3 regions of the Streptomyces sp. NPDC057302 genome follow, and region 3 is predicted to be linked to each of the others. Evidence: riboswitches for the same ligand, from Rfam matches in the RefSeq annotation. Region 3 holds a riboswitch; each other region holds the start of a gene.

Region 1 (4,333 bases), on a different contig from region 3:
TCCTGCCCGACCTCACTTTCGATGAGGCCGCACGCCGCAGCATCGACACCCTTCTGGTGCCTGGTGCCGTGGAGATGGATGAAGAGCGCCGCGTGCACCCGCTCGTCGATCCCGATCTCGTTGGATGGGTGAAGGTACTCGCCGCACGGTCGCACCGGATCACCTCCGTGTGCGTGGGCGCGCACCTGCTCGCCGCGGCGGGGTTGCTGGACGGCAAGCGGGCGACCACGCACTGGTCGACCGCGCAGCAGCTGGCGGCCGATCACCCGGCCGTCGAGGTCGACTCCGACCCGATCTTCATCCGCGAGGACAACGTGTGGACCGGAGCCGGCATCAGCGCCTGCCTCGATCTCTCCCTGGCTCTGATCGCCGACGATCTCGGCGAAGCGGTCGCGCTACGGGTGGCCCGCCAGCTGGTGATGTACCTCAAACGCCCCAGCGGACAGAGCCAGTTCAGCGTCCCGCTGACCCAGGTCTCCACGACACGGCGCATCGAGGACCTGCGCCACCACATCCTGCGCCGCATCGCCGAACCGTTGACCGTGGCTGAACTCGCCGAGTACGCGCATGTCAGCGACCGACACCTGACGCGCCTGTTCAAGACCGAACTGGGCGTTACCCCGCACGCGTACATCGAATCGGTGCGCGTGGAGAAGGCACGCCACGAACTGGAGTCCTCCGACGCCACGCTCGAACGGATCGCTTCTGCCTGCGGTTTCGGCACCGTGGACACGCTGGTGCGGGCGTTCCGACGCCGTCTGAACACGACGCCCAACGAGTACCGGCGACGATTCCGGGTACCTCAGATGCCGTGAAGTGCGCGCAGGGCCCGGACCGATTCGCCGAATCCCAGGCCTATCCCCCGACCTCGCCGAACGCCCGGTGGACCGCGGTACGCAGCCCAGCTTGACTACAGCTCACTGTCAATACCGGTGACCGCCGGTGGGCCGAGTGGAGCATCAGCTTCGTTGATGCCCGCCTCCTTCAACGCGGCCGCGACAAGCCTCGCGGCCTGCAGTTCAGCCTCGTAGCGGTCTGCAGCATCCACTTCGAGGCGGACCGAGAAGGTACCGCCTTCGTTCAACGTCAACAGGTCGACGCCTTCACTCTCGCTCACGTCAGTGTGCCGAGAAGCCAGCTCCCGCTCGAGAGCAACGCATGCCGAGTCATTGATGTCGCTGAGAAAAGTGCCAGGGACAGTGATGACGAACGTGGTCATGCCGGCTCCTCGCTTGGGCGATGTCGTGTCCCACTTCCCCTGCCCCCATACATGGCAGTGAATCCGGCGCCGAGCCGTTGCATGACACGCACCAGCTGCACGCCGGACACCCAGAGCTCCGTTTCGACACGAGCGGATCGATCACCCACGCCGCGCAGACCACGGTGGAAGCCGCTACCGCCCGATGGGAGCTGCGCGACCGCACTTTGCCCTTCTGGACTCTCACGATTCCGTGTGCTGCCGGGTCTACAACCTGCGTCCCATGGTGTGAAGAAGATGCACCTGCTCGGAGGTGGCCGACGTGGGCGCCTTGGTCGGCGGTCCGTAGTAGGTGCTGCTGTCCGTGATCGGGCTTTCACTCACGCCGTGATAGATCCACTGGAAGTTGTCGAGGATCCAGTGCACCGTGCGCGCGTCCAGTCGCTCGTCGAGCTGTACCGCACGGGCGAGATCCCACGTGTGGGTGATCGCGTCAACGACGTACAGGCCAAGTAGCTGTCGACCAGGAACAGGACCGAACGGGTAGTCGACGATGCGGTCGAGCGCGCCCACGGCATGGAACGCAGCCCGGCACTCGGCAGCCGCGTCCCGGTAGGTGGTCACCAGATCGCCTGTGAACGTCTCGTGGTCCAGGTTCGCCAGGAACTCCACACTGCTGCCGCCACGCAGTAGCGAGGTGTAAATGCGGCTTCCCTGGATCATGTGGTTGACCAGTTGACGCACGTTCCACTCGGTGCACGGCGTGGCTTTCTCCCAGCACGTATCCGGCACCGACCGTAGCCGTTCACTGAAACCTCCCGCCGCAGTGTCGAAGTAGCTGAGCAACGTGTCGTCTGTGTCCTTCATGCAGCCGATTCTGGTTAAGGGGAGCTGCTGTTCCCGGCGGAAATCGGACCTTGATCGCTTCTGCGCGCCCTGCACCACAGCGGCGCTGGCTGCGCAGGCCCCTTTGCCGCGCGTGATCCACGTCGTTTCGTGAGGTACCCGAGTGCGAACTCCTGTTCCTGAAGGAGGTACATTGCGTAGCGACCACCGCGGGAGCTCGGGAGTAGCCGGGCTGAGAGGGCGGACGGGACTTGATCCCCTTTCCGCCGACCGCATGAACCTGGACCGGGTAATGCCGGCGTAGGAAGGGTGTTGACGATGGAGACTGCCTCCGTACCTGCCCAGCACGGCACTGCCGTGTCCCGTGACGCCGTGGCGGATGTGATCGCGTCCCTGCGAACCTCCGCACCCCTTGTGCACTGTCTGACCAACGTCGTGGTGTCGCAGTTCACCGCGAACGTGCTGCTCGCGGCGGGGGCTGCCCCCGCGATGGTGCACAGCGCGGAGGAGGCCGGGGCGCTGGCCCGGGTGGCCGGGGGTGTTCTGGTCAACCTGGGAACGGTGACGTCCGTGACGGCGGCGGCGATGCGTGTCGCGGTCACAGAAGCGGCCGGAGCCGGGCGGCCGTGGGTGCTCGACCCGGTGGCGGTCGGCCCGCTGCCCTGGCGCACCGAACTCGCCCACGAACTGCTCGAGAGCGCACCCCCGGCGGTCGTTCGCGGCAATGCTTCCGAGATCCTGGCGCTGGACGGCGGCACAGGCGGGCGCGGCGTGGACAGCACGGACGTCCCCGAGGCGGCGCTGGCCGCGGCGGGCGCGCTGGCCCGGCGCTATGGCTGCGCGGTCGCGGTGAGCGGTCCGGTGGACGTTCTCACGGACGGGGCGCGAGTGGTGCGCCTGGCCAATGGGCACCCGCTGCTGGCTCTGGTGACGGGAACGGGCTGCTCACTGGGCGCCCTGGTGGCCGCCTGCACGGCCGTCACCGGCGACGCGCTGCTTGCCGCCGCTGCCGCGACCGGCCTGCTCACCGTGGCCGCGGAGGACGCCGCCACCCGCTCCGCGGCGCCCGGCACGTTCGCGGTCGCCCTGATCGACGCGCTGTACGAGCTCAGTCCTGAGCGGCTCGCCGAGGCTCTCCACCTGCGCTGAGCATGCGCGTGCTGCGGGGTCCTGCATAAGCGGTGGCCTGGATGCCACCCGCTGCACAGTTCCCGCCCGCCCTGCGACTGCGCCCCCGACACCGGTTCCTGCTGCCCTGTCCCCCCCAGCTCGTCCCTGTGAACAACTCAAGGTCCCTGTACGTCAGGGCCGTCCTTCCCCGTACCTCCCGATGTGTTTGCCACACCTTTCCCGGCCGGGAGACCCCAAGGAGTAACCCGTGCGACCTCCTCTCGATCTGTCCCTTTATCTCGTGACCGACACCAGACTCTGCGGCCACCGCGGTGTCGCCGCCACCGTCGCGGCGGCCGTCAAGGGCGGCGTGACCGCCGTCCAGTTGCGCGATCCGGACGCGGACGACCGCACGCTGTTCTCGCTCGGCCGGGCGATCCAGACCGAACTCGCCTGCACGGGCGTCCCCTTGATCGTCAACGATCGTCTGGACGTGGCGGCCTGGTTGGACGCGGACGGCGTCCACCTCGGGCAGCGGGACGTCTCCCCCGAGAGCGCCCGGCGCCGGCTCGGTCCCCATGCGTACATCGGCCTGTCCATCAGCCGTCCCGAGCAGCTGGCGCACGTGCCGGACACCGTCGACCACCTCGGTGTCGGTCCGGTGTTCCCGCAGTCCACCAAGCCGGACGCGGACACCCCGCTCGGTCTGGGCGGCCTGGCCCGGATCGTCCGGCAGAGCCCACTGCCCTGCGTGGCCATCGGCGGGATCGGCGTGTCCGAGGCCGCCGCGGTCATGGGAAGCGGCGTGGCCGGGATCGCCGTCGTCAGCGCGGTCTGCGGGCAGCCCGACCCCGAGGCCGCAGCCCAGTCCCTCGTTCGCACTCTGACCCTGCGACAGGAGATCCCCGCGTGACCAGCCCGCCCATCGCCCTCACCATCGCCGCCAGCGACCCCTCCGGCGGCGCCGGGATACAAGCCGACCTGAAGGCGTTCTCCGCCAACGGCGCCTACGGAACAGCAGTTCTGACCGCCCTGACCGCACAGAACACTCTGGGCGTCACCGGCATCCACGCCATCCCCCCGGCGTTCGTCATCGAGCAGCTCGACACGCTGTTCGCCGACGTCCCGGTGGACGCCGTCAAGATCGGGATGCTGGCCGACGCCGGCATCGCCGCAGCG
Region 2 (4,333 bases), on a different contig from region 3:
GGGCTAGGGCTCGAGGTCTGAGGACTGAGGAATCCGATCCGTGAACGACTCTTCCTGGGGGGCGCCTCCCAGAACCGGGTACTGGGGGCCGCCCGACCAGGGCCCTGCTCAAGGGGCTGCCCCGGCAGGTCCCGCGTACGATGCGCAAGACGCCCTGTATCCAGCAGAGACGCAGCCCATGCCCATCGTGCCTGACATGCCTGAAGTACCCCGGGAGCCCATGCCCAGCGCATCGCAGCCCGCCCCCGAGGCGCCCCGCGCGCCTGGGGCGCCTCAGACGCCTCAGGCGCCGCAGAAGAAGAGCGCGGGCCGTGATCTCGGGGCGGCCATAGGAGTCGGCGTGGGGCTCGGCGCGGTGATCGTCGCGTCGCTCTTCATCGTGAAGGCCGTCTTCGTCGGCGTCATAGCGGTCGCCGTCGTGGTCGGTCTCTGGGAGCTCACCTCGCGGCTCGAGGAGCGCAAGGGCATCAAGGCGCCGCTGGTCCCGCTGGCGGTGGGCGGCGCCGCGATGGTCGTCGCCGGATACGTCCGCGGGCCCGAGGGCGCCTGGGTCGCCATGGCGCTCACCGCCCTCGCGGTACTCGTCTGGCGGATGACCGAGCCGCCCGACGGCTATCTGAAGGACGTCACGGCGGGCGTCTTCGCGGCGTTCTACGTGCCCTTCCTCGCGACGTTCGTGGCGATGATGCTCACCGCGGACGACGGCGCGATGCGGGTGCTCACGTTCCTGCTCCTGACCGTGGTCAGCGACACCGGGGCGTACGCGATCGGCTGGCGCTTCGGCAAGCACAAGCTGGCCCCGCGCATCAGCCCCGGCAAGACCCGCGAGGGCCTGGTCGGCGCGGTGACGTTCGCGATGGCCGGCGGTGCGCTGTGCATGGAGTTCCTGATCGACGGCGGCACGTGGTGGCAGGGCCTCTTGATCGGCCTCGCCGTCGCCGCGAGCGCGACACTCGGTGACCTCGGCGAATCGATGATCAAGCGGGACCTCGGCATCAAGGACATGGGCACGCTGCTCCCCGGCCACGGCGGCATCATGGACCGCCTCGACTCGCTGCTGCCGACGGCTCCGGTGGTCTGGCTGCTGCTGGTGATCTTCGTAGGGTCCGGCTGACCTGCGCCCGTCTGTACGTGAGGGGCCCGCTGTCCATGGACGGCGGGCCCCTCTCCGTGTCGCTCCGTCTCTCAGCGCCGCCGGGGAATCTTCCACCCGTTCTTGCGCAGCCTGACGAGGATGAACACCGCGCAGAGCACCCACACACCGAGGAAGACCCATTTGAACCACGGGGGGCCTTGCCACTTCTCCGCCAGTTGAACCGATGCGACACAGCAAGAGGTCATTGCTCGCGTATGCCCCCGGTTACCGCCAGGAACCGCCGCCGGGCGGCGCTCTTGCGCGTACAGGTGCCGCCACCGCGCACAGATGGCGCTACGAGGGGCCGTGGCCTGGCCGGGTTCCCGTCGTCTGCGACACTGGATGGACCATGCCTGTACCCGGAGAACTCACCTTCGTCGCGCCCCGCGGAGCCAAGAAGCCGCCGCGGCATCTCGCCGACCTCACGCCCGCCGAGCGCAAGGAAGCCGTCGCCGCTGTCGGCGAGAAACCGTTTCGCGCCAAGCAGCTCTCGCAGCACTACTTCGCGCGGTACGCGCACGACCCGGAGCAGTGGACCGACATTCCCGCCGGTTCGCGCCAGAAGCTGCAAGAGGCGTTGCTGCCTGAGTTGATGTCCGTGGTGCGGCACATCAGCTGTGACGACGACACCACCCGCAAGACGTTGTGGCGTCTGTTTGACGGGACGCTCGTCGAGTCCGTGCTCATGCGCTATCCCGACCGCGTGACGATGTGCATCTCGTCGCAGGCCGGGTGCGGGATGAACTGCCCGTTCTGTGCGACCGGGCAGGCCGGTCTCGACCGGAACCTGACGACCGCCGAGATCGTGCACCAGATCGTGGACGGGATGCGGGCGCTGCGGGACGGGGAGATCCCGGGTGGGCCCGCACGGCTCTCCAACATCGTGTTCATGGGGATGGGCGAGCCGCTCGCCAACTACAACCGGGTCACCGGGGCCATCCGCAGGCTCACCGACCCCGAGCCCGATGGTGTGGGGCTCTCGCAGCGTGGCATCACCGTGTCGACCGTCGGCCTGGTGCCCGCCATCCACCGGTTCGCCGACGAGGGCTTCAAGTGCCGCCTCGCCATCTCGCTGCACGCGCCCGACGACGAGCTCCGCGACACCCTCGTACCCGTCAATACGCGGTGGAACGTGCGTGAGGTCCTTGACGCGGGATGGGAGTACGCCGCCAAGTCGGGGCGTCGGCTGTCGATCGAGTACGCGTTGATCCGGGACATCAACGACCACGCGTGGCGCGGTGACCGGCTCGGGCGGCTGCTCAAGAACAAGCCCGTGCACGTGAACCTGATCCCGCTGAACCCGACGCCGGGCTCGAAGTGGACGGCGTCGCGGCCGGAAGACGAAAAGGCCTTCGTGGATGCCATTGCCGCCCATGGGGTGCCCGTCACTGTTCGTGACACCCGTGGTCAGGAGATCGACGGGGCGTGCGGTCAGCTCGCCGCGTCGGAGCGTTAGTCTGGCCGGAACACATCTTCATATTCCGACAGGGGAGCGCCACAGCGCTGAGAGTGCGGCACCAAGGACAGGATGGCCGCAGACCCTCTGAACCTTGCCCGGGTCATTCCAGGTAGGAAGTTCGGACATCACTCAAGCTGTTGCGCCCTGCCCGCGGCCCCTTCAGGGCTGTGGGCAGGGCCGCGTCTCTTCCTGGTCACTCCAGGAGGAATGAACTCAGTTGAACTCAGTGAGCACCACCAAGAAGGTCACCTTCACCGCTGTCGCGGTCGGCCTCTCGCTCGTCGCGCTATCCGCGTGCGGCTCGTCGGACAGTGGCGACAAGGCCGACTCCAAGAGCGTCACGCTTGTCAGCCACGACTCCTTCAGCGTCTCCAAGGATGTACTGGAGGCGTTCGAGAAGAGTTCCGGTTACAAGGTCAACGTCCTCAAGGACGGGGACGCCGGCGCTGCCGTGAACAAGGCGATCCTGTCGAAGGACAACCCGCAAGGGGACGTCTTCTTCGGTGTCGACAACACGCTTCTCTCGCGCGCGCTCGACAACGACCTCTTCCAGTCGTACGAGGCCAAGGGGTCGGGGCAGGTCCTTCCGCAGTTCCGCGCCGATCAGGGCAAGCATCGCGTCACGCCCGTCGACAGCGGCGACATCTGCGTGAACTACGACAAGAAGTACTTCAAGGACAAGAAGCTGGCGCCGCCGACGTCCTTCGCGGATCTGACCAAGCCCGCCTACAAGGACCTCCTTGTCACCGAGAACGCCTCGACCTCGTCGCCCGGCCTCGGATTCCTCCTCGGCACCGCCGCCGAGTACGGGGACGACGGCTGGCAGGGCTACTGGAAGAAGCTCAAGGCCAACGGCGTCAAGGTCGTCGACGGCTGGGAGCAGGCCTACGACGAGGAGTTCTCCGGGTCCGCCGGGGGGAAGAAGGCCAAGGGCGACCGGCCGCTCGTCGTCTCCTACGCCTCGTCCCCGCCCGTCGAGGTGCTCTACGCCAAGCCGCAGCCCAAGGAGGCGCCGACCGGCGTCGCGACCGGCACCTGCTTCCGGCAGGTCGAGTACGCGGGTCTGCTCGGCAACGCCAAGAACGAGAAGGGCGGCAAGGCGCTGCTCGACTTCCTGATCAGCTCCGAGTTCCAGAACGACATGCCGCTCAACATGTTCGTGAACCCGGTGCGGGAGAAGGCCGAGCTGCCCGAGCTGTTCGTCGAGCACGGTGCGACGATCGACAAGCCGGAGACCCTGGACCCGAAGAAGATCGCCGACAACCGCGAGCAGTGGGTCAAGTCGTGGACCTCGCTCGTACTGAAGTAAGCAGGGCCCGTAAGGGGCTCGCGCGCGGGAGTGCGGCGCGGCTCGGTCTGATGGCCGTGCCCGTCGCGTTCTTCGCGGTCTTCTTCGCCTATCCGGTCGCCGCGATCGTCGCGCGCGGTCTGAAGGTGGGCGGGGAGTGGCAGTTCGGGCGCGTTGTCGATGTCCTCGCGCAGTCCGATGTCCGGCACGTGCTCTGGTTCACCACCTGGCAGGCGCTCGCGTCGACCGCGCTCACGCTGCTCATCGCGCTCCCCGGCGCGTACGTCTTCGCGCGCTTCGAGTTCAGGGGCAAGCAGCTGCTCCGGGCGGTCGTCACGGTGCCGTTCGTGCTGCCGACCGTCGTCGTCGGGACCGCGTTCCTCGCGCTGCTCGGGCGGGGTGGGTTCCTCGACGAGATGTGGGGCGTGCGGCTCGACACGACCGTGTGGGC
Region 3 (4,333 bases):
GCTGTGGCGGACACGCCGGGGAATCCGGCGGTGGAGGAGTGGGCCGACTTCCGCGAGACAGGACACGCCCACGCGATCGGGCAGTGTCTGCTCGCCCAACTCGACGACGAGCGGCGTCAGGACCACCTCTCCCGCTATCCGGTGCAGTCGATCACTCCGTACTCGGTCCGTGACGACCGGAGTTTTCTGCGCCGCCTGGAGGGGATGGGCCGGATGGAGCCCGTGGTGGAGCGTCAGGAGTACGCGTTGGGCACGGTCTGCGCCGCGATTCCGATCACTGCGGGCAACACGGCGGCCACCATGGCGATTTCCGTGCCCGCTTATCAAGCAGATCGGCTACTACCTGCAGCGGAACGGTTGCAGAATGAGCTCGGGAGGCTACTGGGGACACTTGCCTTCTCTATCAGCATCTGAAAACTCACTCCTTGTGATCTGATGTGTACGTTAAGCAAGATGCCATGAGTGTCAGGGAGTTGGTTCCTGGCCAGTCGAGCTTTAGCGACGGGGTAGGCGGGCGATGCGCGAGTCGGTCCAGGCAGAGGTCATGATGAGCTTCCTCGTTTCCGAGGAGCTGTCGTTTCGCATCCCGGTGGAGCTGCGTTACGAAAGCGGTGATCCCTACGCCGTCCGGCTGACCTTCCACCTCCCCGGGGACGCCCCTGTGACCTGGGCTTTCGGGCGGGAGCTGCTGGTCGACGGGGTGGGCGGGGCGTGTGGCGACGGGGATGTGCACATCGCGCCCACCGATCCCGAGCTGCTCGACGAGGCGCTGATCAGGCTTCAGGTCGGTTCGGACCAGGCGCTCTTCCGGGTGGGGATCCCGCCGCTGCTCGCTTTCCTGGACCGTACGGACAAGCTGGTTCCGCTGGGGCAGGAGCGGGCGCTCGCCGACCTGGAGACGCATCTGGACGAGGCGCTGGACCGGATCCTCGCCGAGGAGCAGAGCGCGGGTTGACCTCCGCGAGCCGAAGGGCCAAGCCGACGGCAGATTGCTGCATTTCGTGGCATCCAAGGCTCAGGCCTTGCGGCGCCGGCCTTTTCCGCTACGGCTCTGCTTGGCTGCCGGGGTGGCGCCGCTTCCGGGGTGGGCCGAGCCTCCCGTCCGGACCGCGGCGGCCGCCGGGGTCGAACGGTCGGCCGAGACCACCAGGGCCGCGAGCGCGGTAGTCACCGGTACCGAGGCGACCAGGCCGATCGAGCCGACCAGGGTGCGCACGATCTCCTCGGCCACCAGCTCACTGTTGGCCACCGTGCCCACGCTGCTCTGCGCGATCGAGAAGAGCAGCAGCAGGGGCAGCGCCGCGCCCGCGTAGGCCAGGACGAGGGTGTTGACGACCGAGGCGATGTGATCGCGGCCGATGCGGATGGCCGCGCCGTACAGACCGCGCCAGCCCATCGTGGGGTTGGCCTGGTGCAGTTCCCAGACGGCGGACGTCTGCGTCACCGTCACGTCGTCCAGCACGCCGAGCGAGCCGATGATGACACCGGCGAGCAGCAGGCCGCTCATGTCGATGGACGGATACAGGCCGTGGATCAGGCCCGTGTTGTCGTCCGTGTTGCCCGTCAGCGATGCCCAGCCGATGAAGAGCGAGCCGAGGAGGCCGATGAGGAGCAGCGAGATCAGCGTGCCCAGGACCGCGACCGATGTTCGTGCCGTCAGACCGTGGCACAGGTAGAGCGCGATCAGCATGATGGCGCTGGCCCCGATCACCGCCACGACCAGCGGGTTCGAGCCCTGAAGGATCGCGGGCAGGATGAAGAACGTCAGGACCAGGAAGCTCAACGCCAGGGCGATCAGGGCCATGAGGCCGCGCAGCCGTCCCACCACGACGACGGCGAGCGCGAAGATCCCGGCGAGCAGCGCCATGGGGAACTTCCGGTTCACGTCGGTGACCGAGTACTGCAGCGCCTCGGGGGCCGTGGGCTCGTAGGCGACCACCACCTGCTGGCCCTGGCGCAACTGCCGCGGTGAGTCCGGCTGGACGATCTCGGTGAAGGTGCGGCCCTTGTCGTTGCCGCTGGTCACCTCGATCGTCGCCTTCTTGCAGACGCCCTTCGCACGGGACTGCGCGGACTGTCCCTCGGCGGTGGAGGTGTCGCCGTTCGGCGGGGTCTGCGAGGCGTTCACGTCCTTGCAGGGGAGTTCTCGCACCTTCGTCACGTCGGCCGACTGGGTCTGCCGGTCGAAGCCGACGCCGGTGCGCGCGTGGTCGGGTGCGCCGCCGGGCCAGAACACCGCGAGCCCCACGACGACCGCCGTGGCGAAAGGAATCAGCACGGCGGCGATGACCTTGCGCAGATGCTTGGAGACGGGCGCGGCCGGACCATGGCTGTGGGAGTGGCCATGCGGGTCCGGCGGCACGTTCGGGGCGGGCGGCTGGGACGGCGGCTCAGTGGTGGTCACTGCCCGATCATCGCAAGAACGGAGGGGGCCCTCTGTTCAGCGCGCCCGATAGGACGCTAGCGTGGAGCCACCTTTGCAATCGCGGGAGCTCGGAGCACCGGGCTGAGAGGGCGCTGACCTCCGTACGAAGCGGCACAAATAGTGCACGAGCCGTACGGAATTCGCTGCGTCGACCGCCGAACCTGTTACCGGGTAATGCCGGCGTAGGGAGTAGGTCTCATGACCGCAGCGGACGCACGCACGCCTGCCTCGAAGCAGAACCAGAGCGACGAGGCCGGGAAGTCCATCGGCTGGCACAAGGCGTATGTCGAGGGCTCGCGCCCCGACCTGCGGGTGCCGGTCCGCCAGGTGCACCTCACCAACGGCAAGGCCGTGACCCTGTACGACACTTCGGGTCCTTACACCGACGAGTCCATCGACACCGACGTCCGCAGGGGCCTCGCGCCCCTGCGCGAGAACTGGATCATCGCCCGCGGCGACACCGAGGAGTACACGGGCCGCCCGCCCCGCCCCGAGGACGACGGCATCAAGCACACCTCGCCGCGCGGGGGCCTGAAGAACCTCGACGCGGTCTTCCCCGGCCGCCCGCGCCAGCCGCGCAGGGGGCGCGCGGGCCAGGCGGTGACGCAGCTCGCGTACGCCCGCCGCGGTGAGATCACGCCCGAGATGGAGTTCATCGGGATCCGCGAGAACCTAGACCCCGAGGTCGTGCGCGCGGAGGTCGCCGCGGGCCGCGCGGTGATCCCCGCCAACGTCAACCACCCGGAGATCGAGCCGATGATCATCGGCAAGAAGTTCCTGGTGAAGGTGAACGCCAACATCGGCAACTCCGCGGTCACCTCCTCCATCGAGGAGGAGGTGGACAAGATGACCTGGGCGACCAAGTGGGGCGCCGACACGGTCATGGACCTGTCCACCGGGCGCAACATCCACACCACCCGCGAGTGGGTCCTGCGCAACTCCCCCGTCCCCATCGGGACCGTGCCGCTCTACCAGGCCCTGGAGAAGGTCGACGGCCAGGCCGAGGCGCTGACCTGGGACATCTACAAGGACACGGTCATCGAGCAGGCCGAACAGGGCGTGGACTACATGACGGTCCACGCGGGCGTGCGCCTTCCGTACGTCCCGCTGACCGCCAACCGCAAGACCGGCATCGTCTCGCGCGGTGGCTCGATCATGGCGGCCTGGTGCCTCGCGCACCACAAGGAGAGCTTCCTCTACGAGAACTTCGAGGAGCTCTGCGAGATCCTCGCGTCCTACGACGTGACGTACTCGCTCGGCGACGGACTGCGCCCCGGTTCGATCGCGGACGCCAACGACGAGGCGCAGTTCGCCGAGTTGCGCACCCTCGGGGAACTCAACACGATCGCCAAGCGTCACAACGTACAGACGATGATCGAGGGCCCGGGGCACGTCCCGATGCACAAGATCAAGGAGAACATCGACCTTCAGCAGGAGATCTGCGAGGAGGCGCCGTTCTACACGCTGGGCCCGCTGACCACCGACATCGCGCCCGCGTACGACCACATCACCTCCGGCATCGGCGCCGCGATGATCGGCTGGTGGGGCACGGCGATGCTCTGCTACGTCACGCCCAAGGAGCACCTGGGCCTGCCCAACCGCGACGACGTGAAGACCGGCGTCATCACGTACAAGATCGCGGCCCACGCGGCGGACCTCGCCAAGGGGCACCCGGGCGCGCAGGACTGGGACGACGCGCTCTCGGACGCGCGCTTCGAGTTCCGCTGGGAGGACCAGTTCAACCTGGCCCTCGACCCCGTCACGGCTCGCGAGTTCCACGACGAGACGCTGCCCGCGGAGCCCGCGAAGACGGCGCACTTCTGCTCGATGTGCGGGCCGAAGTTCTGCAGCATGAAGATCTCGCACGACATCCGGCGTGAGCACGGCGGCACGCAGGACGAGATCGCG

What was found. Region 3 has a riboswitch for thiamine pyrophosphate ahead of thiC (phosphomethylpyrimidine synthase ThiC). Riboswitches for the same ligand answer to the same signal wherever they lie in the genome.
Region 1: another riboswitch for thiamine pyrophosphate. It lies ahead of thiM (hydroxyethylthiazole kinase); the one in region 3 lies ahead of thiC (phosphomethylpyrimidine synthase ThiC).
Region 2: another riboswitch for thiamine pyrophosphate. It lies ahead of ACFUPX_RS06585 (thiamine ABC transporter substrate binding subunit); the one in region 3 lies ahead of thiC (phosphomethylpyrimidine synthase ThiC).

Annotation. Positions count from the first base shown of each region.
Region 1 is NZ_JBHUZJ010000019.1:73,138-77,470, forward strand. It holds gene ACFUPX_RS16575 (GlxA family transcriptional regulator) at 1-815, shown strand, start outside; gene ACFUPX_RS16580 (hypothetical protein) at 911-1,219, opposite strand; gene ACFUPX_RS16585 (TIGR03086 family metal-binding protein) at 1,466-2,065, opposite strand; TPP riboswitch at 2,244-2,369, shown strand; gene thiM (hydroxyethylthiazole kinase) at 2,363-3,193, shown strand; gene thiE (thiamine phosphate synthase) at 3,456-4,067, shown strand; gene thiD (bifunctional hydroxymethylpyrimidine kinase/phosphomethylpyrimidine kinase) at 4,064-4,333, shown strand, end outside.
Region 2 is NZ_JBHUZJ010000005.1:218,852-223,184, forward strand. It holds gene ACFUPX_RS06575 (phosphatidate cytidylyltransferase) at 41-1,114, shown strand; gene rlmN (23S rRNA (adenine(2503)-C(2))-methyltransferase RlmN) at 1,485-2,591, shown strand; TPP riboswitch at 2,612-2,728, shown strand; gene ACFUPX_RS06585 (thiamine ABC transporter substrate binding subunit) at 2,821-3,903, shown strand; gene ACFUPX_RS06590 (ABC transporter permease) at 3,954-4,333, shown strand, end outside.
Region 3 is NZ_JBHUZJ010000128.1:2,925-7,257, reverse strand. It holds gene ACFUPX_RS42200 (IclR family transcriptional regulator) at 1-414, shown strand, start outside; gene ACFUPX_RS42195 (SsgA family sporulation/cell division regulator) at 518-955, shown strand; gene ACFUPX_RS42190 (YibE/F family protein) at 1,016-2,404, opposite strand; TPP riboswitch at 2,476-2,631, shown strand; gene thiC (phosphomethylpyrimidine synthase ThiC) at 2,624-4,333, shown strand, end outside.